DNA from 2 places in the Peribacillus muralis genome. Region 2 is predicted to be linked to the other one. Evidence: predicted binding sites of a transcription regulator. Region 2 holds the regulator's gene; the other holds the start of a gene.
The links. Region 2 encodes Rex, which represses fermentation and respiration genes when NADH is low (regulators of the CRP and FNR family bind a similar motif). Its sites were predicted from a motif close to TTGTGAAATATTTCACAA; they were not measured.
Positions count from the first base shown of each region.

Region 1 (15,019 bases), 180 kb from region 2:
CAGAGATGTTTTCCCAGACCCCGTCGCTCCCATGATGGCGAGCGAACCCCCGGGATCAATAGAGAAGTTCAAGTGCTTCAATACGGCATTATCAGTACCTGGATAACGGAAGGATACATCAAGGAATTTGATGCCTCCACCCTTGATACCATCACTTCTGATTTCCTTTTTTCCTTCGTAGATATCTATAGGGGTCTCGAAGATTTCCGTTACACGATCGGCCGAGGCCTTCGCTCGGGAGATGACAGTGATCAGCCAGGAAAAAACCGAAAGTGAGGCAGCGATCCTCGTTGCATAGTTAACGATTGCCACTACTTCCCCTACCTGGATATCCCCTGTTGTAATATATCCGCTTCCAAGCCAGAGAATGACCAAGATCGCCCCATTCATGACAAGCATCAACACAGGCATGGTCGTTTCAATTAATCGAAGCGAGGTCATTGTCTTTCTTTTCAGTTCATCATTGGCTCCGTCAAACCGTCCAATCTCATGCTCCTTGCGAAGGAAAGCTTTGATCAAGCGCATGCCTGTAAGGTTTTCCCTCATGACATTATTGACACCATCAAGCTTTTTCTGAACGAGCTTAAACAACTTCGCTGCCCTTTTCATGACCCATACCAGGAAGAAAACAAGAATAGGAATCGATATTACCAGAACGAGTGATAGCTTAAGATCAACCGTCATGGCCATGATCGCACCGCCGATTACGATCAATGGTGCCCGCGCCATGATGCGCAATCCCATAAAGACCGTATTTTGAAGCTGGGTTACATCATTCGTCATTCTTGTAATCAAAGAAGAGGTCGGGATATTATTCAGATTAGCAAAAGAAAACGCCTGTATTTTACTGAATAGACTTTTCCTAACATCATGCCCGAAACTTTGACTTACATGTGATGCAGTAAAGGAATTAACAATCCCACCCAAAAAAGAAAAGATGGAAAGGCCGACCATGATGCCTCCCCATTTAATCACCACCGACAAATCTTTCTGTAAAATGCCATCATCAATTATCTTTGCAATAAATAAAGGTTGTAATAATTCCACACCAAGCTCGACAATCATCAAGAATAAAGCAAGAATGATCAGGAGCCAGTACGGCTTAAGGAATGAGGACAGTTTTTTCATCTATGACACCCTTCGATTCTTCATATGTAGAAAGCATCTTTATCATCTTATTATACATTTTTATACAGATTTATTAAAAGATTTTAACTGATTTAAAGTGTTGTTAGATAATTTGATTTTTTTTAATAAATACTATTGACAAATCAAAGGAAATAAGCGAAAATTCTAATTGATAATGATTTTCAATTTCATTATCGATCTCTGAAATTTGATAAACTTTTACGATATTCCCTTATCGTACCCTGTTGATGTTGTACATAGCTACAATGTCGCCCCGGCTTTCTCTGTGCCTAGAAAAATTATATGCTCATTAGCGAATGCATGTCACTAGAATATTGCCCCCTCTTTATTCAAGTAATTTATTCACGTTGGAAGCATATATTAGGCAGCCGGGGATTTTTTCTTTTTAAAAACATATAAACCTTACATATATATTGATTTTTGAAGGAGAAGGATGAATATGAAATTAGAAGATATCATAAAAGGACGGCGCAGCATTAAGCGTTTCAAGGACATCCCTGTTCCCATTGATACCATTCAGGGATTATTGGAAACGTCTACATGGGCTCCGAACCATAAAATGACCCAACCATGGCGCTTCGTCGTAGTGCATGGGGATAGTCGCCTAAAACTAGCAGAAGCAACCCGCGCATTCATGGCCGGCAAGGAAAAAGATCCAGAAAAGAAAAAGGAAGCTGGACAGCGTGGATTCAATAAACTGAGCGGTGTTCCGATGTTTGTCGCGGTTATCATGGAAGAAAATCCGAACCCGATGGTACGGGAAGAAGATTATGCAGCTACAAGTGCCTTGATCCAGAATTTCAGCCTACTTGCCTGGGAACAAGGCATCGGTATGATATGGGAAACTTATGGCATGATCCATAGCACGGAATTTCGTGATGCTTTAGCGGTGAAACCAGGCGAAAAAATAGTCGGAAGTCTTCACGTTGGCTACCCTGATATGGTTCCCACGCCGAGACCGAGGAAAGAAATCGATCAACTGTTAACCGTTATGGATTAATGAACTGAAGCCTCCAATATTCAATTGGAGGCTTTTTCTTCATTTCGGTGGAATAAATAAAAAGACTTTCGTTCAGATTACTCAAACTTCATTTTTCTCATTCCAACCATTAAAAAAACGAACGCAAATGCCAATAAAATAACAAGAGAATCAACAGGTAAGGTACCATTCGCCGCAATTTCCTTCAGCCCTCTCATCGACCAGGTCTGTGGCAGGAAATCAGCCATTTTCTGCATAAAAGCGGGTTCTATCTCAAGAGGCCAGTAGACGCCGGCAATCATACAGCTGGAAATGATGATGAGGTTACCCGCTGCAGATTGCTGCTCCACCGTTTTGGCAAAACCGGCAATCATGAGTCCCAGTCCTACTATCGCCAGCATCATAGCTGAAACGAGAGTTATTAACGATAATGGATTTCCCCAATTGACGTCAAAAAGGAAGGACGTGGCAACAATCAATGAACCAAATTGTATCCAACCGATTAAGAAAAAGGACAAGAAATACCCAGCCGCTATATCAAACCGTGATGCGGGTGTTGACATCAGCCGGTACCACACACCATTGCTTTTGGCCTCTAATATCGTACTGGTCACACTCACCATGGTTATCATCAGAAACATGATCGAGAAGCCGGAAGCATTGCCGGATACTTCACTTCGTTCATTAGACGCTCCTTTTTCAATGATGACCTTTTTGATTTTCACACCTTCATTGTTTCGATTCTTCGCTATTTTTTCATACATGTCTTGCCAAGGTGCTCCAGTTTGTTCACTCCAGACAACCGCTGCAGTCGATTCTATTTTCAGCTTTGAAAGCTTATTTGATAGAAACCCTGTAACCATTGGATACGTTGTGAATTCAGGTATATGTTGAAATGCGATATCAGGAGCCCGCCCATCATGCAATTCGGCTTCAAATCCTTCCGGGATGAAGATGATTCCCGCCACTTTATTTTTTTCAATTTCCTGAAGCGCTTGTTTGTGCGTTCTCTTTTCTAACTTGAACAAAGAATTATCTTCGTGAATCCCTTTGTATAATGACTTTGATAATACTGTGCCATCGTTGTCCACTAATGCAATGATCGGCTTGTTTTGTCCTCCGTCTCCAAAAAAGGTGCCAAACAAAAGAGTGAAAATAAGAGGCATGGCAAACATGACCAAATAGCTCTGAGGCCTTTTGAATATCCTTTGCATTTCCCATCGGCAAATGTTCCAAATTACCTTCAAACGTATCTCCCCCTTAAACGCCAAGCTCCTATAAGCAATGACAGGCCACCAATCGCCCCTAATACGAACAACGGCAGCAGAAGCCCGCCCCAGCCTACACCTGACATGATGTCAAGGAAACTGGTTAACGCCCAATTATTCGGCACAAAAGCAGCGATGCCCTTAAACCAGTCTGGAAACGAATGAATGGGCAGCATTGAACCCCCAATTATCGCAAAAACCTGGATACCGATCCCGCTGATTAAATCAGCTGTTTTTTCCTGCGTAATATAGGCAGCCAATAACATGGAGAGACCTGCAACCGCCACAGAGTAAGTAAACCCGATAGCAACGACCTCCCAATGATTTTCACCCCAGTTCACCTTCAATAACATTGCAGTGACTATATAAAAAAGCAAAAACTGTATAAAAGCAAAATAAAGAGTGCCTAAAAACTTTCCGAGAACAATATCCCATTTACTTATCGGTGTACTGTTTAAACGTGCAAGGGTCTCCGTATGATGCTCTTGTATGACAGATTTGGCCCCGAGGGTCACATTATAAAGTAAAAACATCGCAAGCATCGCAGCAGCATAATATTGCATCGAAGATACCTGTTTTACACCGATGGATTGCTTGGTGATTTCTATAGGTTCTTCACCGCTGCCCGCTAACGCCTTCATTATATTCTCTGTCGTCTGCCCGGAATTCCCTCGATTTGCTGAACTGCTATGTGCTGTAGCCAAATCTGCCATTACGGCTTGGGAAGCTGTTGAAATCGACTGTACCCTGTCTGTAAAAGCAGTGATGATCGACTCGATGACCGCTGCCTTCAACTGTTTATCTTTATCTGTGAAAAGGACGGCTTCTTCAAGATGGGCACTCCAATCAGCAGGAATCGAGATACCTACCTCTAGATCACCTGCTTTCACCATCTTTTTAAGCTTTTCCTCACTGTCTACAAGTTTTACCGTAATGAATTGCGTCTTCTCCAATACATCGCGTCTTAATAATTCTGCCATTTGATCTTTTTTTGCCACGTACAAACCGACTGACGTTTGCTGAAATTCTTCTTCTCCGCCCATGATATCTTTCAGCGCTGCTCCAAGGATCATCGTTAAAATGATTGGCATGATGAGCATCATCGTAAATCCCCTTTTATCAGTGGCCCGAACCTTAAAGTCCTTCCATGCTATAAAAAAACTTTTCATTTTCTTCCCCTCCTAATCACGCAGTGAGCGCCCTGTTAACTGTAAAAAAAGACTCTCTAAGTTGGGCTCCTTCCTTTCAAAGGACGACACCTTTACATTTGCTTTTACAGCACACGAAATAATATCGGAGACGATATTTGCATGATTATTGCCGACGATTTCTAATGAATTTTTTTCTGCATTAGCGATAACCTTTTCTACACTCGCTATTTGTTCAAGGTCCTTGACCCAATTACCTTCCAGGGAATTAACGTGCAAAGTAATCACCACTCCATCCTTTAACGAACCAAATAACTCTTCTTTCCTTCCAAGCGCGATGATTTTCCCTTCATCAACTATGCATATCCGGTCGCATATATACTCCACTTCCTCCATATAGTGGCTTGTGTAGATCACCGTCATCCCGTCCGCATTCAGCTTTTTTACCGTTTCTAGAATATGATTGCGTGATTGGGGATCAATGCCCACCGTCGGTTCATCCATGATCAATAGTTCCGGCTCATGCATCAAGGCAGCACCGATATTGATCCTTCTTTTCATTCCACCGGAAAACGTCTCGATTTTATGTTTGGCCCTATCCTTCAGTCCGACGATTTCCAGTACCACTTCAGCCATTTTCTTGGCCTTTGCCCTGGTTAGCCCATACATCCTTCCCCAGAAAAGAAGATTATCTATCGCTGACATCGAATGATACAAAGCAATTTCTTGCGGAACAATCCCTATTTTCTTTTTTACATGACGTGGTGACTTTTTCACAGAAAGCCCATCAATAAGGATTTCGCCCTCCTCATAAGGTAACAAACCGCACAACATTGCAATCGTTGTAGACTTTCCAGCTCCGTTTGGACCTAACAAACCGAATGACTCCCCTTTTTCCACTGAAAAAGAAACGCCTCCAACAACGACTTTCTTTCCAAATGATTTTTTAATTCCCCTTACCTCGAGCATCTATTCATTCCTCCTAATTATCCAATTTCTCTTAATCATATGTTTAAGTTAAAAATAATCCATCTGCCTCAGGGTAGAAGTTCAAAAAAAAATGACCTTCAGCTATGCTGAAAGTCATCTATAAATTGAGCGATTGTTCCTTCACTCTGAAAACGTGGTAATCCGATACCGAACGGCAAAGACGGCTGCCTGAGTTCGATCACGCAATTCCAGTTTACTGATTATATTCGAAACATGGTTTTTCACGGTTCCTTCGGTAATTGACAAGGCAGCTGCAATTTCCTTATTACTTTTACCATAGCCAAGATTCCTCAGGACATCATGCTCCCGCTTTGTTAGTTCACGAAGAACAGCAGGCTGAATGTTCACCTTCGTTTCATTATTTCTCTTTAACTCTTGCAGCATGTGAATGGTGACCTCCGGCGGAAGTACCATTCCTCCTGATTGAACGGTCTTGATTGCATTTGAAATCATGTCTGCTGACATATCTTTCAGCAAATACCCACTTGCTCCTTCTTCAAGCGCAGAGAAAATGAGCTCGCTATCCTGGAAAGTCGTCAGCACCAGCACTTTCGTATTTGGAAGCTGAGATGTGATTAACCTAGTACCTTCGACACCATTTATCCCAGGCATCCTGATGTCCATGAGAACAATGTCAGGCTCCCTTTCCAAGGAAATTTCATAGGCTTCCATTCCATTGCTCGCAAGCCCAATCACGTCAAGTTCAGGACGTAAATTCAAAAGCGCGGCTAACCCCTCCCGTATAAGTGATTGATCATCAGCAATCAATACCGTTATCATGACGTCCCTCCTACAACCCATTTTTTTTCGATCAGCGGAAACTCAACAAATATGCGAAATCCCTGGTTCACTGCACTTTCGTATAATAACTCGCCACCCATTTCAAAGATTCGGTCTTTCATGTTTTTTAATCCAAACCCAGGAATGATCACGCTTGTACCTTTACCGTTGTCTTCAATATTAATCAAAACCTTTTCTGGCAAACAATCAAGCTTGATTGCACTCATCGATGCATCACCATGGCGCTTTGCATTCGTTAAACTCTCTTGTATCAGCCGAATGATCGTTAGCTGAAGTGCGCTTGGTATGTTGCTTGGATCACCTCTTAAATCAAGAGTCGACCTCAAGCTTGTTGATTGGTAAAAATCATCAAGTAATCTGCGTACACTTGGTAAAAAGGCTGCTTCCTCTTCCACCTTCAATGCCCGGACGGAAAAACGGACCTCTTCCAACGCCCCCTGAGCCAAATCCCTGCAAACTTTCAGCGTATCCTTCGTTTTAACCAAGTCATATTTGATTAGTTCATCCGCAAGTTCCATTTGGACAAATAAAGCCGTCATCTTATGTCCGACGGTATCATGAATCTCCCGAGCAATTCGATTTCGTTCTCTGATTCTAGCCGCTTCCTCAACTTCTTGCGAGTATGATTGCAGTTGTTGATGGGCCGCTGATAGCTCCTCATGCGCTACATTCAATTGCAGGAATTGTTCACTCATCACGTCTCTAGCTTCAATAAGTTTCCTGATCAAATCACCAACGATAGCTGAAAACGCTACAAACGAGATGCTCGACAAGTTATCAATGATGTCCAGTTTCCCTGATTGAAAATAGGTTGTGCCCATAACCATTAGCCACAGTAAGACTATAATCAGAGAGTATAACTTAAGTTTCTTGAAATCTGAGACAATAATGAACAAGGTAATGGTTACCACGCCAACCATGATCAAATAGAGAGTGGACTTCTGAAACAAAAAACCGAATCCAAAACTAAGTATTCCATCCAGATAGATGATCCGCAGTTTATAAGTAAATGATTCCTTATGAAATATCAAAAAATGATTAAGGATAAAACCTACAGCCGCCACTACGACAAACCATCTAGAAGCATCGGATTCAGGCAACCTCCAGTAATAGAAAAAGCTAATCATCAAGAACATGACTATCCGAAGATTTATTAACCACATACTCATATCGTCCGCCCTCTTTCATTTTCTCTCGCTTAATCATGCCTAAATTATAGCTGAAAATAAAGGACATAAATGAAATATCCCCACTCGCTATGATTATTCGCGATTTATAAATCACATCCCTCTTCTACATGCTCCCTTTTACTAACCGCCATAGTCCTGGGTAGTCAACCTATAAGTCTCCTTCAAGACATCCAAAATCCCGCAGCCAATGACCTAAATTTTCATCTTCCAGACTTCGCCATTTCATTTACGGTAAGAAAGTTTGGCAGCAGTAAAAAGGCCTCTCTTGTTAAAGAGGGCCCTAAATATGAATCATCAAAAAAACTCGTGATACAATGCCTGGATGGCCATCTCTTCACTGTGTTCCTTGACGCCGAACATCATGCTTACCTCCGAAGAACCTTGGTTGATCATTTCGATATTGACCTTGGCATCCGCCAACGCTTTCGAGGCTCTTGCCGTCGTTCCGACATTATGCCGCATACCTTCGCCCACCACCATGATCAACGCCAAGTTATGCTCCACAATCACTTCGTCGGCATGCAGCTCTTGCATGATTCGCGTAATGATTTTTTTCTCGGAATCGCCCTTCATCTGGTCCTGTCTCAGAATCAGTGTCACATCGTCAATTCCCGATGGAATATGCTCATAAGCAACTCCATAATCTTCAAGGATATGCAGCAGCTTTCGGCCAAAGCCGACTTCTCGGTTCATTAAATATTTACTGACATAAATACTGCAAAATCCCTTGTCACTCGCAATTCCAATGACCGGTCCATTCGTATTATCGCGGGTACTCACAATGCGAGTCCCTTGTGCCGCTGGGTTGTTCGTATTTTGAATATGAACGGGTATTCCTGCCCGGAAGGCTGGAATGAGCGCTTCATCATGGAATACCGAGAAACCGGCATAAGAAAGCTCACGCATTTCGCGATAGGTTAATTCCCTGATCCCCTTCGGATTGGGAACCACATTTGGATTAACCGCATAAACGGCATCCACATCGGTAAAATTTTCATACAAGTCGGCTTTGACGCCATTTGCAAGAATCGAGCCCGTTATGTCCGAGCCGCTTCTTGAAAACGTTAAAACATCGCCATCTAACGTATATCCGAAAAACCCTGGAAATACGACGATTCCAGGCACATCATGCAGATTATATAGCCGATCATACGATTCTGGTAGCACCTGGGTAAACCCATCTTCATCCGATACGATCAAGCCAGCCTTGTTCGGATTGATATATTGCGCCTCGACACCGCACCTTTGAAAATAAGCGGCAATCAGCTTCGCATTATTATCCTCGCCACTGGCCTTTAAAGCATCCAAGTAACGCTTTGGCTCGGATTGATCTGCATGCAGCAATGCCTGTAAATTTTCGCGGATCGCAGTGATGACCTCCTCGGATATATCCAGTTCCTTAGCAATGTTTCCATAGCGGGCGACCACATCTTCGATTAAAGGTTCGCCGTTATCCCCGCGCAGCTGCTGTTTTGCAGCTTCAATCAATAAATCCGTCACCTTTATATCATCGGAATTGCGTTTTCCGGGAGCCGAAACGACGACAAACTTCCGCTCCGGATCAGCTGTCACAATTTCGAATACCTTCTTGATTTGTTCACCTGACGCCAGTGAACTTCCGCCAAACTTCGCAACCTTCATCTCGACATCCCCTATTATTATAAAAATTCTGTCAACATTAACTCTCCCTATTATTACGTTTTTCAACGAAACAATCAAGAACAAATTCCTTTAGAGGAGGACAAATGTATTTTCAAAAAGGACAATACGACCATAAAACTGTATGATGACAGGGAAAGGAAAAAACGTTCCATCGCTCTCAATTTTTAAATTTCCGGAGCTTGGATTTCATTCAGCTTTGCTTGAAAAAAGATAGAATACCATTTACCTATAGGTCTGTGTTGCGGTGATTAGACGGTTGCTTCCACTGCAGGCACTCACTTATCCAGAGGGGTACCGGCACCGCTTATTCATTTTCATGTTCGTGTGAATGAGCAAGGATTCTTAGTGAAGGATGACACGCCACAGTTGGTAGCAATTTAGGGAAAAGCAGATAAAATGCGGAGTGAAAAGAAGGATTGGCGGTTATTCGATATGGATGAAAAGCATGAATGCGCAGGCTGCTTAAAGGGGAATCAATACTATTCAAAAGGATTTCGAAAGTAAAATCCTTCGAAACCCTTTTGATATTTCTTCCTTTTTAACGATTATCCACGGTTTCAGGGTATAAGTCATGATTCATCAAGCGGTAATCCGCCATTTCTTCATACTTCGTCCCTGGCCTTCCGTAGTTTGTGTATGGATCGATGGAAATGCCGCCCCGGGGTGTGAACTTGCCCCATACTTCAATATATTTTGGGTCCATCAATTCAATTAGGTCATTCATGATGATGTTCATGCAATCCTCATGGAAATCACCGTGGTTACGGAATGAGAATAAATACAGCTTCAAGGACTTGCTCTCGACCATTTTCACACTTGGAATATAGCTGATGTATATGGTTGCAAAGTCCGGCTGTCCGGTTATCGGGCATAAGCTAGTGAACTCCGGGCAATTGAATTTGACAAAATAATCCCGGTTAGGGTGTTTGTTATCGAACGACTCGAGAATTTCTGGAGCGTAGTCGAATGGATATTTTGTTCCTTGATTCCCAAGCAATGTTATTTCCTTTAATTCTTCTTCTTTTCTTCCAGACATAAAAAGTCCTCCTCTTCCACGCTTGTCGGGGGAGATTCATAAAATGGGCCTCTATATAACAAAAAACCATATCTCTAAAAAGATATGGTTGATTCGCGAAAAATATCAAAGCCATAGTTTTTTTAAGAGGGTGATGCTATGAACCTCTCCCATTATCGGGAAATATATTGAAATAGCCATAGTAAATATAGAAAAAAAAAATCAATCTGTCAATCCAGCTCTCGTAAAATGAGTTTGATTCCTATCCATATTCCGCTTAGAATGGAGAGGAAGATATCCTAATTGAAGGAAGAGAGTATACAAATGTGGATTTTTGCTGCACTCATCACCAGTATATGTTTCGGTATCAATAACAGCATTTTCAAGTGGAGCAGCGGAAAAGGTTACTCCAAGATACATATCCAATTTTTCTTTTACTTTACGGCCTTCATCATGGCACTATTGTATGGCGGGATCGTAGATGGTTTGACCACAAATTGGCTATCCATCTTGCTTGGAGCTGCTATCGGGATCCTTAATGCTAACGGGAATATCCAGATGGGCAGTGCGTTTGAAAAGGGACCGGCAAGCTTGACATCACCGTTGATTGCGGCCAATGCCATCTTCCCCATCCTTTGTGCTGCGATCATTTTTCATGAGCATATTTCTTCGTTGCAGTGGACCGGGATCGCCTGTATGCTCCTTGCTACCCTTGTCATTCAGTATACCCCTAACGCGAAGGGCAATCATCAATATTTCCCCTGGATGATGCATACATCATTTGCAATATTCTCATTCGGTGTACTTGGGATCTTAATGACAACGACCACGCGCCTTCATTTGAACTCACTTGATATCCTGGTATCGATGTATGGCGGCGGAACACTTTATTTGATGGCCGCATCGGGCATGAAGAATGAAAAACTCAAGTTAAACGAAGTGAAAATCGGCTCTCTAGTAGGCTTGTTGAGCATCATTGCTTATGTATGTTATTTCTTCGCTTTAAATACCGGAATTGCCAGCATCATTTTTCCAGTGGTGAGCTTGAACTGTTTAATCGTAGTTTTTGCCGGTTGTTACTTATTCAAGGAAAAACTAAAGTCCTATCAAATTGCAGGGGTTTTGGCAGCCTTGATAGGGATTATCTTAACTAAAATATAAAGAAACGGCCTTGCTTCCATAACACAGCAAGGCCGTTTTCATTTTACCGAGGATGATTTTCCATTTCCTGCACTAAAATTTCACTTTTAATGTCCATGCTATCATTAAAATATTGACAATTTTCACAATATATCAGATAATTATGAATATTAAGCAACATCGTCGTTACGCCGAAATGTTTGATAAATCCTCACCCCCGGGTATACAAGAACCGTACACCCATCCCATTAAACTAAGCATTCAAGAAAGGAAAGATGAATCATGGTAAAAGTTACAGTGAAAGTTGATTATAAAGGGAAATCCTATCAAACGAACGTCCTCACGGATCCTAGTGCAAACCAGGAACAGATTTTACAGCAGGCCCTTCATCAAGTCCAGAAGCAATGGAGTGAATAATAAGAAGCAGGCATCGTTTTCAGATACCTGCTTTTTTTATGTTTTTAGGCTAAATTCCTCAATTTATACGCTTGATGATCCGTTGTCTTTTTATATTAAAAAACAAATAAAACGCTTATCCCCCTCGTCTTATTCATCTCCCTCATATGGAATATTATTCTAATGTAATTTTATTGAAATTTTACCAATTCAAGAACGGTTCTTTTGAGAATAAATTTCATTTAAAAACACCTTTAAAATGTATTAAATTAATAAGCTATTATACTTCTTTTCTTATTATATATCCAACTAATAACCTCATATCCCATTCTTTCACTATCTCTTCATGAACTTTTTGTGACATATGTCACTTTTGATTGTTTTTTTCCATATATGATACTAATATAGAGACGTCAGTTTGTGAACAATGTAACACTCACTCTGAATAACTTGTTATTTAGAATTTCCAATAAAGAAAGAAAGGGGTATCTATATGAAAATGAAATGGGCTTTATTAACTATAATTTTTTCCATCGCGACTGTACTAACTGGTTGCGATAACCCATTAGCTGTGTTGGATCCAAAAGGTCCTGTAGCAGCAAACCAAGCTAATGTGATCATGATTTCAATTTGGACGATGTTGATTATTGTCTTAGTCGTTGTCATTCTCTATGCAATTATGTTATTTAAATACCGCGCTTCCAAGTCAAGCGATGACTATGTACCACCTCACGTGGAAGGAAGTCACGTTCTCGAAGCGATCTGGACAATCATCCCGATCCTTATCGTCATATTCCTTTCAGTTGTCAGTGTTCGCTCGACAAATGAAGTCGAGGCTACACCAAAAGGATATGAAGATCAAGAACCATTAATCATTTATGCTGCATCTTCAAATTGGAAGTGGCATTTCAGTTATCCAGAAGAGGATATCGAAACAGTAAACTACTTGTTCTTACCAACAAACCGACCAATCGAATTTAAGCTTTATTCTTACGGACCGATCTCAAGCTTCTGGATTCCACAGCTAGGCGGACAAAAATATGCGATGAGTGACATGGTGAACACTTTACACTTAGCAGCAGAAACACCTGGTGAGTATATGGGACGAAACGCAAACTTCAGTGGTTCAGGTTTCGCTGAGCATACTTTCAATGTCAAGGCAATGCCTGAAGAAGAATTCACGAAGTGGGTAGATGAAATTCACGGTACCGCTAAGAAATTGACGGAAAGTGAATTTGATAAACTATTGGAACCAGGTCACGTTGGACAATACACATTTAACGGAACACATCTTGACTTCAGACCTGCTCCTGAACATAATCACGGTGCTTCAGGCAATGGTGAATCCGAACACTCCGAACACTCTGATCACGAAGATTCAAAAAAAGCAGATGAAGCAGAAACAGAGCATCAACATTAAGATTTAAAATCACAAGCAGTTATTTAGAATAACTTTTCGAAAGGAGTCACAAAGAGTATGGATTACTTTGATAGATTTGCCGTACCACACAGCTCCCCTATGATTGTCGGTTCACAGATCGCAATCGCGGTTACAGTACTAGCAATACTAGTAGGCGTAACCTATTTTAAAAAGTGGGGCTACCTATGGCGCGAGTGGTTCACAACGGTTGACCATAAACGTATTGGTATCATGTACATTCTCGCTGCACTACTTATGCTTTTCCGTGGTGGAGCCGACGCAATATTGATGCGTGCTCAAACAGCAATACCTGATAATGGATTGTTGGATGGACAGCATTACAATGAGATTTTCACAACACACGGGGTCGTTATGATCCTGTTCATGGCCATGCCATTCATTATCGGTTTAATGAATATCGTCACTCCTCTACAAATTGGAGCTCGTGACGTAGCCTTCCCTCGTTTGAACGCAGTATCTTTCTGGTTGTTCTTTTGGGGAGCGATGTTATTCAACATCTCGTTCGTAGTCGGTGGTTCTCCTGATGCAGGTTGGACAGCTTACTTCCCATTAGCGAGTGTTGAATTCAGTGAATCCGTTGGGATGAACTATTACGCAATTGCGATTCAAATCGCAGGTATCGGTACATTAATGACTGGTATCAACTTTATCGTAACAATATTGAAAATGAGAGCACCTGGTATGACATTGATGAAAATGCCGATGTTCACATGGTCAATTCTTATCACGAACCTTATCATCGTCTTCGCTTTCCCTGTTTTGACAGTGGCACTAGCGTTAATGACAATGGACCGTCTGTTTGGAACCAATTTCTTTACAATGGCTAACGGCGGATCGGATATGCTCTGGGCTAACTTGTTCTGGATTTGGGGACACCCTGAGGTATATATCGTTATCTTGCCTGCCTTCGGTATATACAGTGAGATCATTTCTACATTTGCACGTCGTAACCTTTATGGTTATAAATCAATGGTTGTCTCTATGGTTGCCATTTCCGTTCTATCATTCGTTGTATGGGCTCACCATTTCTTCACGATGGGTCACGGTGCGATGGTTAACGGGATCTTCTCGATTACAACGATGGCGATTGCCGTTCCGACGGGAATCAAGATCTTTAACTGGTTATTCACGCTTTGGAGAGGGAAAATCGAATTTACCGTTCCAATGCTTTACTCATTAGCTTTCATTCCGATCTTCACGATCGGTGGGGTAACGGGAGTCATGCTTGCAATGGCAAGTGCCGATTACCAATACCACAACACCATGTTCTTGGTGGCGCATTTCCACTACGTATTGATTCCGGGTACAGTGTTTGCCGTACTTGCTGGGTTTACGTACTGGTGGCCAAAAATCTTCAACTTCCAATTGAGCGAAAGAATTGGGAAATGGGCTTTCTGGTTCATCGTAGTCGGATTTAACGTAACATTCTTCCCTATGTTCATCACAGGGCTGGATGGTCAAGCACGTCGTATGTACACATATTCAGAAGCAACAGGATATGGTCCATTGAACCTGCTTTCATTCGTCGGTGCACTTGGTTTATTGATTGGTTTCGCATTCCTTGTGTACAACATTTACTGGAGCACTCGTTATGCACCAAGAAATATTACAAGCGATCCTTGGAATGCACGTTCATTGGAGTGGGCTACTCACAGTCCAGTTCCAGAATACAACTTCGCTATCGTACCTGAAGTTGATTCTTCACAAGCATTCTGGGATTCAAAAAATAATGGTCCCGCATTATTCAAAGGCAAGTACAAAGAAATCCACATGCCTAACAACAGCGGCGTTCCGTTCGTACTGGGTATCATCTTCTTCGTATGGGGATTTGCAATGGTAT
Region 1 is NZ_CP017080.1:483,833-498,851, reverse strand. Features, by position in the region: gene ABE28_RS02380 (ABC transporter ATP-binding protein) at 1-1,128, opposite strand, end outside; gene ABE28_RS02375 (nitroreductase family protein) at 1,589-2,149, shown strand; gene ABE28_RS02370 (ABC transporter permease) at 2,227-3,375, opposite strand; gene ABE28_RS02365 (ABC transporter permease) at 3,372-4,565, opposite strand; gene ABE28_RS02360 (ABC transporter ATP-binding protein) at 4,578-5,513, opposite strand; gene ABE28_RS02355 (response regulator) at 5,655-6,314, opposite strand; gene ABE28_RS02350 (sensor histidine kinase) at 6,311-7,504, opposite strand; gene ABE28_RS02345 (aspartate kinase) at 7,820-9,166, opposite strand; gene queF (preQ(1) synthase) at 9,726-10,223, opposite strand; PreQ1 riboswitch class I at 10,331-10,376, opposite strand; gene ABE28_RS02335 (DMT family transporter) at 10,506-11,363, shown strand; gene ABE28_RS24815 (BA3454 family stress response protein) at 11,625-11,759, shown strand; gene qoxA (cytochrome aa3 quinol oxidase subunit II) at 12,232-13,158, shown strand; gene qoxB (cytochrome aa3 quinol oxidase subunit I) at 13,216-15,019, shown strand, end outside.
Region 1: a site for Rex is predicted at 12,094-12,111, ahead of qoxA (cytochrome aa3 quinol oxidase subunit II). Genes of this name have one in related genera too.

Region 2 (15,019 bases):
CGATCTCTTCTTTTCCCCGTTCTTCTTTAAAAAATTCGCGAATACCCGCTGTATCGTTCTGCTCCTTAAGCTTAATGAACGGGTCACCTGCGACCGCCACCCATCGCTTGATGTTTTCATTAATCGAATCAAGCTTTTTTTGCTGTTTCGGATTGTCGGATAGAAGCTCCCTAAGTGCATTATAGTCTCCTGTCAATTGGGAACGCATTTCATTATACGGCTCTAAATAGCTCTGCTCTCCCGTAATGATATACGCTCTCTGGTCCGACTCCAGCTTTAAAAGATCTTTTTCAATTCGGTTTGTGATATCCCTAACCGCGAAATCATGCTCGACGATAAAGTTTCTTTCCGTATTCATCGTATCTAACTGTTTCGTTACAGCCCAAATAGACGCAATTAAACAAATAATCACGACTATATAGCCAGTAATAATCTTCTGGCGTATCCCAAATCTAAAATTATTCATCGATGCTTGCCTGCCTTTTTTTTACAACATTATTTCCTTTAATTATAATCTGTTTCCCCAGATATAGATAGCTCTTAGTTTCATAGTCTGACTAGCACTGCACTTATTCGAGGGATTATTAGAACACTCCAATTAGGCTTGGTGTCAGGATTCTAGGTGTAGCAAGGACTTTGTATACCCCTGTGATTACTTTACCCGTTTGTTAGATTATGCTGAATTGTATTCGATGGATGAGGTACGCAATCAAGCTTTAGAAGCTATAAGAATATTTATTCGTACTGAAAAATCGGTGATCATTTGGATTTGGAAACTCATTTTCTTATGGAACTAAAGATGCCTTAAAAACCGCTCCGATCTTCAGCTAACCCACTCGTTAGCTCAATAACTTATTTGGTTCATACCATGTAGGTTTTAGTAATTCAAAGTTTTTGTGGTCTTCCAGCACAACGTATAATCGTGTTATCATTGCATCTAAATTATCTGTTGCAAATCGTAAAGACCATACAATTGATGAAAAGATAACCATTCCTGTATAGATAGAATAAAGCATCCAAAAATCTTCAGGAACACTACCACCAAAATATCCTTCAATTTGTCCAATTGAAAATGGAACGCTTGATTCCCTTTGAAATAATGCTACTTTTACAAAGTCATGAAAGGGGTCTCCCCAATCAAAATTATTAAAATCAATTACACCAGCATACTGCTTATCCTTCACAATGATATTCTCCAGATGAAAATCATCATGCTGAAAGTGATTGGAACGATTTTTCATATGATGTTTATTCTTTTCAATAAAATCAATAATCTTTTCATCATTTTTAATCTTTATACCACAAGATTTGTAAGCATTTAGATATCTATAATGCTTATCCATCGCCCGATCATACCAAGGTTTAACTGTTGAAGGTGCTTCATATAAATGCATTCTCGATAATTGTATACCTGCTTCCATTCCCATTTTATATTGTTCTTCTTCTTTAAGTGTATGAATTGCCTCTTTTGCATCTATTCCATCGATATAAGAGTAAATATTATAACCGGTGTTTAATGCTTCAATAATACCAATATCAATCGGTTGTGATGATTGAACATTAAACTGTTTCATTTCTAGTAATATTTGAAACTCTTTCTTCTTCTTTTCATAGCCCTCCATATCATATACCCTTAACAAAAATTTGTTATCGTCAACATAAACCACATATTTTTTATCGGGAGAGTACCCTTTTGATAGTTTTTTAATTTTAGTAGCGTTTTGCAGAAACTTTACTCTGTCTTGAAGATTTTTTATAATGTCATCCATATATTTGACACCTCAGCTTTTATCTTTTCAGTTATTCCACTAACCTGCCCGATAGTGCCATAAGAAAAATCCGCCTTAATAAAGGCAGCTCCGATCTTTTGCTATCGAACCCACTAGTTTAAGTGTAATTTATCCACAATCTCTATTAACTTCCTAAAATTTTAAGTTATATACAAAAACCATGCTTTGACATCGTCTAAAGCATGGTTTTTATTTCAACAAATATAAAACTGCTAAGTTGATTTTTTAAACTCATTTATTTATTGAGTTCATTAATTGGAAGAAGTATTCAGGTTTGTGAGTCTTATTTAGGTTATACCATGAATGTAATGTATCTGGTGCAAATACATCTAATTTTTTCAGTACTTCCATCGCAAATTCCAAAGGAGCTAATCCTGATGCAGTAACCAAATTTTCACTAGCTACCACAGATTCCATCTCATAAAAATTTTCTCCTTTATAATTAGGACAGACCATTTTAATATAATCTAAGCTATTGCTTGTATGCTTTCTAGTATCTAGGTATCCCATATTCGCTAGTCCTTCAGTTGCACCACAAATTGCAGCAACGATAGTGCCAAGCTTTAAAGCCTCGCCAATTTTTCTCAAGATAGGTTGATGAATAGCTTCTCCCCAAGTATTCCCTCCAGGTAGAATTACAAGATCTTTACTGTCAAGAGTACATTCTTCAAGAATAATATCTGGTTTTATACTCAGTCCTCCCATTGTAGTGATAATTTCTTTATTAGCTCCTACTGTAATTACTTTTAAAGGTGCTAAATCCTTTTTGAAATATCTTCCTGAGTTTAGTTCAGCAATTAAATATCCATATTCCCAGTCTGACATTGTATTAAATACATAAAGATAAACTTTTTTTATTTTCATCCAATAACACTCCAATCACAATTTTCTTAGTTATTAGCAGTTTCAAGGTCTTCATTATAAATTGCATGACATTCTATTCTTTTCCAAATCAAAAGCTATCTCCTCAAAATAAAGAACGTATGTTCCTAACGATAAAAGTATATACCACAATTAACCAATAGTCCAGATAATTATTTACTTATATCTTAAAAACCTGCAATAGAGCAGGTCCCTCTTCTATTGACAGTTACTTATTTTATTTCACTTCACCGGATCGAGGTATCCTTTCGAACAGTAAGATAACGAACGAACTATTTGAAAGTCTTGTTTTTTTCGAAAGGAATTAATTATATTTTAGTAACAGGAGGTCCTTGATTTTTGATGCAATTCCTTAAAAAAACTTATATTTGTATTTATTTCTAGAGGGTTGACCTAGGTTTTCTTGTCCTTATCGTGGCAAACCAAAATTCTCACATAAACAGAAGGCCTCCCACAGGAAGCTGTGGGAAGCCAAAATTTGCTTTATTTAAATATTTTTCGAGTTAAATTCTGACCTCCAACTTGGTAATTCGCATAGCGACTACTTTTCTCTCCCCTCTCTATATTTAACCAAGTTAAACCAGCTTACTCCACCATGTTTTGATTCAGACAGGCCGTGACTATCGAATCCCAATTTCTCATAAAAAGGTACTAATTCCTGTTTACAAGTTAAAGTGATTCCCTTTCTGTCATTTTCATCTACAAGTGATTCCATTTTCTCCAATAAAGTCTTCGCAATCCCCAGATTTCTAGCCTTCTTGACACAGCTAACCCTAGGATGCTCTGATAACCTCCTGTTTTTGGATTCTCTTTGATATCCTCAAAAAGATCATCCGTTATATAAGGCTGGTCAATGATGGGACCATTAATATAACCAAGGATTTTCCCTTCCTTTTCTGCCACGATAAAGGTGTCGGATATTAGCTTGATCCTGTCCACAAACGCTTCCTTTGTGGCAAGCTTCTTCTATTGAAAAGCCTTCATTCTCAATGGATAAAAGCTGTTCTAAATCCGTAGCTTGAACATTTCTTAAAGAAAGCCTCCCTAAAAATATTAATAGCACCTGTCTTAAACAGGTGCTACACCATAAAATATCAATCTACTTGTTATCTTCAGCGGCACACGCACTCTTTATATTTTCGGGTAATACTTTCTCTACAGCCTTTGAGGGAGATTCACCGTCAATTTCCTTACTTTTCAAATTTCTTATTAAGGCAAATACCTTCTTGCACCTGATAATTCCTCTATATACCCTTTAGTATCAACAGGAATGATTTCAACATTTTTCTTTGAGTTTGGCGAGTGAATCATCATACCATTTCCCGCGTACATGGCTACATGGTGTACACTTCCTTTTCCATTATCATGAGCAAAGAAAAGTAAGTCCCCAGACTGGAGATCATCAAGTTCAACTGATACACCATTTTTTGCTTGGACACTGGAATCTCTTGGTATGGTAATTCCGTATGATTGATACATCGTAAAGGTAAATCCTGAACAATCAAAACCAAAGCCGCTCATGCCGGCCCATAAATAATGCAATCCAAGAAATTTTTTTCCTGTTTCTACTAACTTTTCCCCTGTTGGCGCAGGAATTTCAGCTATTGAGCTAAACAATTTGGCGTGTTCCTTTTTTACAAAAGCCTTTTTGCCATTTGGTTTGAGTACTTTATAAGCATTTTTGGTTTCGCCTTCATAGGGAAGGAGAGTATTGTAGCTAATTTCTAAATTTTTTTCTTTAAAAGATGGTGATGGATAAAGAAAGGTTGTAGGTTCGGTAATCATAATGAAAGGTTGATTTTCTGCCTTTGCAAACTTTTTGCTATAGGTTAATTGGGATGCTGGCATCCAACCAGGGTATCCTAAATCATTTCTTGGGGTTGGTTGACCCGCAACAGCTACTTTCACCCACTCACCTTGTCTTTCAAGAATGGTCACTTTATTTCCGTAAAGAGCTTGAGTTTCCAGCATTCCGTCAGCGGATAATTGCAATTGCTGCTCAAGTGTCATAGCACTCGTCCACTTTCTCATATTCACTGGGTTGGCAGCAGATGGTTCATCAACGGGACGTAAAATATTTGGAGCTGTCCAAAGTGTGGCTACTGAGACATCAACATAAGCGGTTTCATCCAATTTTTTCTCTTTCGCGTCTGCTTGTACATTCGTACCAAATCCTACTAGGATAATGGAAATAATCGTTAAAATGAAACGTTTCATAATCCAAGTCCTCCCTACTTTAATTTTAAGATTGTATCCTTGTAACTATTAATTTACTAATACATCGTTTCCACTACTCAAATTAGACCCCACCAATCCCAGGCAAATCCGATAATTGAATTTCTTCCCCGTGATAGATAAGTACATCCGGTTTTTCCGAAAGCCAAAGCGGTGCATCCAGATCAAAGTATTTCACATTAGGATGTGAGGCCGCAAAATGGGCTGCAGCTCCAACAGAAAGGGCTGGTTCCATCATGCTTCCAATCATGCAAGCGACTCCATTTGCTTCGGCGATACTCGCAATATTCCATGCTTGTGAGATTCCCCCACATTTCATCAATTTAATATTTAATAGATCAATATATCGACCAGCGACAAGTTTCAACGTATCTTTGGTCGAAAAGAGACTTTCATCCGCCATAATTGGAAGCCCCACTCGTTCCGTGACGAATTTAAGTCCCTCCAGATCATAGCTTGCTACAGGCTGTTCGATGAATTCAATGTTAAACTTTTTTCGTTCCATCTCGTTAATCAGCTGTACGGCTTGTTTGGGTCTCCAGCCTTGGTTGGCATCGAGACGAAGCTTAATCGTTTTTGGTATACCATCACGGATGGCTTCGATACGTGCAATATCAAGCTCTGGATTTGCTCCAACCTTCACTTTTAAGGTTTGAAAGCCATCATCAACACTTTTGCTGGCATCTGATGCCATTTTTTCTGGTGTATCTACCCCAACTGTCATACATGTTTTCAAGTTCTTTTTATCGCCAAGAAAAGCATACAAAGGGATATTTAATAGCTTGCAATAAGCATCGTGTACAGCAATGTCAGCAGCTGCTTTGGCACTTGTATTCCCGACACAGCAGGTTTGGATTCTTTGAAGGAGCGTTTGAAAATGAGTAATATCAGAGCCGACAAGTTCATTTTTTATTGGCCCAATTAGAGCCGCTTCAATGCCCTCTGATGAGTCTCCCGTAATGATGAAGGTTGGTGCTGCTGCCCCCTTGCCAATCATGCCATTTTCAAGTGTTAATGAAACTTCGATATTTTCAATTTCCGTTGCTGTTCTTAATGCGGTTTTAAAGGGTACACGCAAGGAAACCTTACGACGATTGACTTGTAAGTCTCGTATGATCACAATACTCATTTCCTTTCCACTTTTTTATAACCCTTTTAGAAAATACTTAATATTTTAGCAACAATCATACCAAAATAGGTTCCAAGGAATGATCCGATTAATGCCATGATCACACCAACTGGAATGAGTGCGCGGCTATATGATGCAGCTAACATTGGCGCTGATGCCATCCCGCCGATGTTAGCAAGGCTTGCCACGCCAAGTGTAAATAAATCATATTTAAAGAGTTTCCCTAACAATAGCATGATGATTAAATGGATCAACATGATCAAGAATCCAGAGACAAGATAAATCGGTGCTTGCGCAATATTTGAAAAATCCGATTGCGAGGCAATGAGTGCAACAATAACATATAGCATCACATTGGAAACATCCAATGCACCCGGAATCTTGGCAACTGGTGTTTGTCCTAAAATTAAACCGATAATTGAAGCAAGCATGATTGTCCAGCTTGTCCCATTAATTACCGCACCTATTTCAGGAAGATGTTGACCTGCAAAGGTAGATAGAGCTGAAATGAATAAACCAATACCCAGTAAATACAACATATGCTGGAATTGTACTCCCGTCTTTTCTTCGGAACTTGCTGCAGCCGCTTCCTCAAATCCTTTTTGAATAAAGCTTGTATCCGCCTTCGTCCAGCTATTAAACTTGCTCGCAAATGGAACAAGCCAAAACATGAACATGACCCAAACTGCGTAATTAATTGTATCCATCATTAAGGCATAACCAAAGATATTCTCCGGCACTTTCAATATGCCTTGAAGGGCTACCATGTTTGCTGACCCACCTGTCCAGCTTCCTGCAAGTGCCCCAAATGCCTTCCACGTATCTTTAATATAAAAGTGTTGAAAAGAGATATAGACTATGATAAAGCCAATCATAATACTGACAACAGCTACTAAAAACCCGCCAAGCATCCGCGGTCCTAGTTTGATAATACTGCGTATGTCACACTTCAATAACATGATGGCCAGCATAGCGGGAAGCAAGGCTCCTTTTACACTGGAATAAACAGTCGCTGTGGACTCATTATCTGCAAAGAGACCACAAGTTTGCATGATCGCAGAACCGATGTAAATAAGAACAATACCCGGTATAAATTTTAAAAAGCGATTGGTATTGAATTTCTTCTCAAACGCAACCATTAAAGCTGCAAAAGCAACTAATACACTGAAATACATGAATCCATCTTGAATCATTGATATATCCTCCTTAAAAAGACAAAAAAATCCAGCCTAACAAAAAATCGTTAGACTGGATTTTGTCTAGGTTTATTTAGACAAAGCAGTTATAGCTTGATATTTCTTTAGAGCATCCTGAAAAGCGACAACCATCGCCTTTTGGGAAGAACCAAAATAACGGTTGGTAATATCTTCTACAATGGACGAATCATCCACATGACGTCCAATAAAAATTGATTTCACAAAGCGAATGGTTAAATCCACTGTCGCCGAGCAATCCACATCAATAATTTTGCCATCTCTTCGATCGACTACCAATGCCAAAAAATATTGACTGAATTTCATGGTAATCGGGTTATTTTGTGACGACTTCGCATCACCAGTTATAAAAATCGTTTCTTTTTCATACATACCATTGAATTCCTTTCAATCATAATAACAGACGATATAAGGGACCAACAAGGAGCACTTGCAGAAGCTTATATCATGAAATCGTTTCCAAAGGAATATTAATAATATACCACCCCTTTTATTTTCAGACAATAGGGAATTATTAATTATCAGCTTTGTAGAGTGAATTTTATCAAAAATTTCACGAAAAGGAAAAACTTTTATTAATGAAGCGGCTTTTTATCGAGTGTTTTCACCTTGCGCCCCACTGGCTAATCTTTAATACGGACGCACCTGTACGAATCAATTCTTATCCTCTCTAAATTTGACCAAGTTGAACCAGCTGGCTCCCCCATGTTGCGATTCAGACAGGCCATGGCTAACAAATCCCAATTTTTCATAGAAAGGAACTAATTCCTGTTTACAAGTTAAAGTGATTCCCTTTCTGTCATTTTCATCTACAAGTGATTCCATTTTCTCCAATAAAGTCTTCGCAATCCCCAGATTTCTAGCCTTCTTGGACACAGCTAACCCTAGGATGCTCTGATATCCTCCTGTTTTTGGATTCTCTTTGATTTCCTCAAAAAGATCATCCGTTATATAAGGCAGATCAATGATGGGACCATTAATATAACCAAGGATTTTCCCTTCCTTTTCTGCCACGATAAAGGTGTCGGATATCAGCTTGATCCTGTCCACAAACGCTTTCTTTGTGGCAGCTTCTTCCATTGAAAAGCCTTCATTCTCAATGGATAAAAGCTGTTCTAAATCCGTAGCTTGAACATTTCTTAAAGAAAGCATTCTGAATAAACTCCTTTCCTCCCTAAAAATATTAGTTGCACTGATTTTATATGTTTTGATACTAGCATTTCAAAATTCATTTAAAATTAAATATTGATTATTCCTAGTATTTAACATACCGTTAACAATGAAGTGACATCCAAAAATAGATATATTCGGTTATATAAGTTTATCAAATGTAATCACAGCAACCGGTAAAATCCCTTATTCAACATAAGGCGAATATTTTCGGGATTTTTCCTTGATGTCTTTATTTATCACTAATATAAAGAGGTGGTAAAATATGCTCCCAAAGTATACTTGTCCTTTTATCATTTGTCTGTTCCTTCTAATGGGGTGCAGTACTGCAGATAAGACAAGTGAAAAATCTGTCGACAATCCAATCGAGACTAAACAGAATAAATCATCGAATCAAAAAAACAAATCATTAGAAAACAAGCTGCTTCCCCCTAAGTTTAGCATCACAAAGTTTGAAATGAATTATATTCCTGAGAATAAGGAATTAACATTACTTATGAATTACGAAATAAATCTGGAAATATACGAAATCTTACAGGAAAACACCCAAAAGCTGTACTTTTCACTGGAGTACCCTGAAGCAGTATACGATATTTTTCATAAGACAACCAGTGAATCAGTGTTGGCAGAGCAACCTAAAGATCACAAAACTACATATCAAACTCCATTCAAAATAAACATCGATTTAACGACAAAAGAATTGGAGAAAATAAAAAACAACTTATCTGGCTTTAACCTCATTATTGCTGACAAAGATAAGGATGTAATTGCTCATTTTATTGATTTGAATGGGTTTAATACTTTCGATTCTGATGCTTCAAATTCTACTCATATAGATGAGACAACGAAATAGATTGCAAAGAAGAGTTCCGATTCAGATAATGCTTCTATTAACCCTCAAAATTCCGAAGGAAAGGCCCCCCACAGTAAACTGTGGGAGGCCTCAACTTTAAAGATATTCACGTGTTTGGTGAGCATTCATTCTGAATCTCGTTAAATCCTTTATTAGAGGATTTAAGCGTTGATTACATCATGCCGCCCATTCCACCCATGCCGCCCATGTCAGGCATGCCCATGCCGCCAGCGCCTGCTGGTTCTGGTTTGTCCGCAACGACAGCTTCTGTTGTTAGGAACATGGCTGCAACTGATCCAGCGTTTTGTAGAGCTGAACGAGTTACTTTAGTTGGATCGACGATACCGGATGCGATCATGTTGACCCATTCGCCAGTAGCTGCGTTGAAGCCAGTGCCTACCGCTTCGCCTTTTAGGCGTTCAACGATTACAGAGCCTTCAAGTCCAGCGTTGTGAGCGATTTGGCGTACAGGCTCTTCGATTGCACGAAGGACGATTTTCACGCCTGTTGCTACGTCGCCTTCCGCTTGGATTTCAGCGATTTTATTGTATACGTTAAGAAGTGCTGTACCACCACCGGCTACGATACCTTCTTCAACAGCGGCACGAGTGGAGTTCAATGCATCTTCAATACGAAGTTTACGTTCTTTTAATTCTGTTTCTGTAGCTGCACCGACTTTGATTACCGCTACACCGCCAGCTAATTTAGCAAGGCGTTCTTGTAATTTTTCACGGTCGAATTCAGAAGTCGTTTCTTCCAATTGAACACGGATTTGGTTTACACGAGCTTGAATTTGCGCTGTATCCCCAGATCCTTCAACGATCGTTGTGTTTTCTTTTGTAACAACCACTTTAGACGCACGGCCTAGAGAATCGATTGTTGCAGTTTTAAGGTCGAGTCCGATTTCTTCAGTGATCACTTCGCCGCCTGTAAGAGCTGCGATGTCTTCCAGCATTGCTTTACGACGGTCACCGAAACCAGGTGCTTTAACCGCAACTGCATTGAATGTTCCACGAAGTTTGTTCACTACAAGAGTTGCAAGTGCTTCGCCTTCTACATCTTCAGCAATCAATAATAGCGGTTTTCCTTGTTGTACCACTTGCTCAAGTACAGGAAGGATTTCTTGGATATTCGTAATTTTTTTGTCAGTGATCAAGATATATGGATTTTCAAGGACCGCTTCCATTTTATCTGAATCAGTAACCATGTAAGGAGAGGCATATCCGCGATCGAACTGCATACCTTCTACTACGTCCAATTCTGTCGTGAAACCTTTGGACTCCTCGATCGTGATGACGCCGTCGTTACCAACGCGCTCCATCGCTTCGGCAATCAGTTGGCCCACTTCTTCATCAGCTGAAGAGATGGCAGCAACTTGTGCAATCGATTCCTTGTTTTCGACAGGTTGGGAAATGGCTTTCAATTCTGCGATGGCAGAGTTGACCGCTTTTTCGATCCCTTTGCGGATACCCATTGGGTTCGCACCAGCTGTAACGTTTTTCAACCCTTCACGGATCATCGCTTGCGCTAGAACCGTTGCAGTCGTTGTACCGTCACCAGCTACGTCGTTTGTTTTGCTTGCTACTTCAGCAACCAGTTTCGCACCCATGTTTTCGAATGCATCTTCCAGTTCGATTTCTTTAGCGATCGTCACACCGTCATTCGTGATAAGCGGCGAACCGAATTTTTTCTCAAGAACCACGTTACGGCCTTTTGGTCCAAGCGTTACTTTCACTGCATCTGCAAGTGCATCCACACCACGAAGCATGGAGCGGCGTGCTTCTTCACTAAATTTGATTTCTTTAGCCATTTTTAAGTACCTCCCTAAAATTTTAAGAAAATTTTCGTTCAGTTAAGTATGATGTATAATTAGCCGATAACAGCCAAAATGTCGCTTTCACGTAAAATTAAGTATTCGGTATTTTCGTATTTAACTTCAGTACCTGCATATTTTGAGAAGATAATTAGATCGCCTTGGGCAACCTCTAAAGCAACACGTTCGCCATTTTCAAGGACACGGCCAGTACCGACTGCTACTACCTTACCTTCTTGTGGCTTTTCTTGTGCAGTATCAGGAAGAACAATACCGCTTGCCGTTTTTTCTTCAGATTGAACTAGTTCAATAATAACGCGATCACCTAATGGTTTTAACAAGTGAAACACCCTCCTCATATTCTCTTGATATTTGCTTCATGATTATTAGCACTCTTCATCATCGAGTGCTAACACATTTATAATATTAAATAAACCGAGCCTTTTTTGCAAGTATCTTATCGAAAATTTTTTATTAATTTCTGATAAATTCCGGGTATACTACATTAACATAATGATTAGATACGGAAATGTTTTTACGGGGGTACCTTTGAGTGGTGTTCTGCCTCAATATTTGATACCATTTTGGAGTATGCGTTTATAGATTGTCCCCCTGTCAGGAACATTTTCAGGCGAAATGGGCGACTAAATTAAAGGAGTTTTCATTTTTGAAAAAAGAATATTGGTTCGTCATCATCACTTACATTGCCATGCAATTATCCAGTATTGTCGGGATACCCATTTTCATGCTGATAGGGGCTTCAAGCGGTATGAATGCTGATGAGCTTGAGCAAAAGTCTGCAGCATACTGGATCGTATTCAGCTTTTTCGTCGCATTAGCCTTGATTCTTTTTTTAATGAGAAAAGATATGAAGGAAAAAATGGACACAAGCAACCAAGCCTCCGTTCGCACATCCATCTTATGGGCGATAGCAGGAGTCTTCCTGGCATTAACTGCTCAAGCGGTTGCTGGAATCATTGAGCAAAGTCTTGGCGTACAGCGTGAATCCGAAAATACGCAGCAGCTCATTGCAATCATTTACAAAGTCCCCATGGTCATTTTCGTCACTTCAGTAATTGCACCAATCTTGGAAGAAATCATTTTCCGGAAGATCATTTTCGGATCACTTCATAAACGGTTTAACTTCTTCATTTCCGCTGTACTCAGCTCGGTTATTTTCGGCTTGGCGCATGGTGAATTGGAGCATCTTCTTTTATATACGGCAATGGGGTTGACCTTTGCTTATCTTTATGCGAAAACAGGCCGCATCCTCGTGTCCATGAGCGCACATATTGCGATGAATACGCTTGTTATCATCATACAAGTCGTGAATCGCGAGCAAATTGAGAAGATGCTGGATACTGCACAAGCCTTCATCGGAGGTTTATTATGAAACGACAATCACCATTATTCATCGGAATCATTTATGCTGGCTTAGGTGTCCTTTTTACGGGAATTGCGGTTCAAACCGTCAATTCCTCTGGATGGGGAATCTTCGCCTACATACTTGTCCTTATTGCGACGCTTGATTTCGGATCGGGCCTAAGGATGATCATGGTCCATTTTAAGATCAAGGCCGCGCAAAAAAATAAGAAAAAATAAAAAAACGCTGCGAAGGTGCAGCGTTTTTTTTCATTTCATTCTTCCACTGCAGCTTCTTCCACTACCGGATAATGCTTCAAAAAGTAGATGAGCGATTGGAGCTCCACTGCAAGGTCAATATGGTGCACCCTTATGGATGGGGGTACCGTCAGCCTTGCAGGCGTGAAATTCAATATCCCTTTAATGTCGGCTTTGACCAGGCGATCGGTGATCGTTTGCGCCACTTGTGCAGGGACTGTCAATATGGCAGCCGTTATATTATTTTCCTGCAATAGTGTATCGATTTGATCCATATGATAGATCGGCACATCGGCTATTTGCTTTCCAACCTTGTCTTCCGAAACTTCAAATGCCATTTCAATCTTTGTATTATTATTTTTTATGAAATTGTAATTCAGGAACGCGGTCCCTAAATTCCCTACCCCGATTAAAGCGACTTTCGTCAGTTCATCTTGGTCCAGTGTTTTTCTAAAGAAGGATAATAAATAATTTACATTGTAGCCGTAGCCTTTTTTCCCAAGCGCGCCAAAGTAGGAAAAGTCGCGACGAATGGTAGCAGAATCCACTTTTACAGCTTCGCTTAGCTCTGCCGAGGAAACTCTTTGTTTTCCCGAGGAGTGTAAGTTTTTTAAAAATCGATAGTACAGTGGCAGCCTTTTGGCAGTTGCCTGCGGTATCTTTGGGTCATGGTTCATCATTCTTCCCCGCCTTCACACATGCTTTTCAATCTCTATTTGTTTGATTTACTTGTCTTCTATAATCGCTGCTGGATACTCCACCTGTTTTCTCAACTAAGAATGTAGGCCCGATCACCATGCCCTTATCCAAGGCCTTACACATGTCATATACAGTTAGGGCAGTGACGGATGCAGCTGTTAACGCTTCCATTTCCACACCTGTACTCCCTTTGGTCTTAGCTTCCGTTTCAATCCCAAGGCGATATCCCTGTTGTTCCTTTTCCCAATCAAAGGCTATATTGACGCCCAGCAGTGCAATGGGATGGCACATCGGGATGATATTGGACGTATTCTTGCTGGCCATGATGCCCGCAACTTGCGCGACAGCCAATACATCACCCTTTTTCATATTCTGGTTGATGATCGCTTCATATATTTCAGCGTTCACTAAAATGCTCGAACGAGCCGTTGCCGTCCGGGTCGTTTCCGGCTTGGCACTCACGTCGACCATTTTGGCCCTGCCTTGTTCATTGAAATGCGTCAAGTCTGCCATTGAATAACCCCTCCTAAATAATACACTATTATTCCACTTTATGTAACAGCTTGTTTTGGCCCGGAACCAAGCTATTGCCGATAATAACTATAATACGTTACACTTAAAATAATCAATTGAGGTGAAACTATGATTTTATTACAAATCAATCAACTATCAAAATATTACGGAGCTGAACTTATTTTATCAAACATGAAGCTCGAAGTTCAAAATAAAGATCGAATTGCCCTTGTCGGGCGGAACGGCGCGGGTAAATCGACGCTGCTGAAAATCATAGCCGGGCAACTATCGCATGATGGCGGTGAAATCATCAAGCCAAAAGGTGTCACCATCGGTTACATGGCACAAGATACTGGCCTCGAATCCGAGTTAACCATCTGGGATGAAATGCTGACCGTATTCAAGGATCTTATCGATCAAGAGAAGGAACTGCGCCGCCTTGAGGCTGATATGGCCAGGCCAGATGTATTCGAGGATGAAGTCGTTTACCAAAAAGTGCTCAATGAATATGACGCGTTGATGGTCGCCTTCAAGGAAAAAGGCGGCTACCAGTATGAAGCGGATATCCGTTCCGTACTGCATGGCCTTCAGTTTGCTGATTTTGACTACTCCACCCTGATTTCCACATTAAGCGGAGGGCAAAAAACGAGGCTTGCGTTAGGGAAGCTGTTGTTAAGGAAACCTGATATATTGATCCTGGATGAACCGACGAACCATTTGGATATCGAAACACTCTCCTGGCTGGAACAATATTTACAGAGCTATCAAGGAGCTGTCCTTATCGTTTCCCATGACCGGTATTTTCTCGATAAAGTGGTCAATCAGGTCTATGAAATTTCCCGGAATAATATGAAAAAGTACTATGGCAATTATAGTTCTTATCTGGAGGGAAAAGCCGAGGATTATGAGCGGGACATGAAGCTGTTCGAGAAACAACAGGGGGAAATCGAAAAGCTCCGCGACTTTGTCCAACGGAACATCACAAGGGCCTCAACCACGAAAAGGGCCCAAAGCAGGCGCAAACAGCTTGAAAAGATGGATGTGCTGGACAAGCCGCAAGGTGATGAGAAATCTGCCAATTTTTCATTTCAGATTGAGAAA
Region 2 is NZ_CP017080.1:304,752-319,770, reverse strand. Features, by position in the region: gene ABE28_RS01625 (ATP-binding protein) at 1-466, opposite strand, end outside; gene ABE28_RS01620 (aminoglycoside phosphotransferase family protein) at 840-1,769, opposite strand; gene ABE28_RS01615 (type 1 glutamine amidotransferase family protein) at 2,022-2,654, opposite strand; partial or broken gene ABE28_RS01610 (GNAT family N-acetyltransferase) at 3,214-3,726, opposite strand; gene ABE28_RS01605 (C40 family peptidase) at 3,882-4,889, opposite strand; gene ABE28_RS01600 (dipeptide epimerase) at 4,972-6,036, opposite strand; gene ABE28_RS01595 (DUF819 family protein) at 6,063-7,229, opposite strand; gene ABE28_RS01590 (DUF3870 domain-containing protein) at 7,302-7,622, opposite strand; gene ABE28_RS01585 (GNAT family N-acetyltransferase) at 7,905-8,402, opposite strand; gene ABE28_RS01580 (hypothetical protein) at 8,686-9,273, shown strand; gene groL (chaperonin GroEL) at 9,446-11,083, opposite strand; gene groES (co-chaperone GroES) at 11,143-11,427, opposite strand; gene ABE28_RS01565 (CPBP family intramembrane glutamic endopeptidase) at 11,754-12,479, shown strand; gene ABE28_RS01560 (YdiK family protein) at 12,476-12,688, shown strand; gene ABE28_RS01555 (redox-sensing transcriptional repressor Rex) at 12,724-13,386, opposite strand; gene moaC (cyclic pyranopterin monophosphate synthase MoaC) at 13,412-13,918, opposite strand; gene ABE28_RS01545 (ABC-F family ATP-binding cassette domain-containing protein) at 14,048-15,019, shown strand, end outside.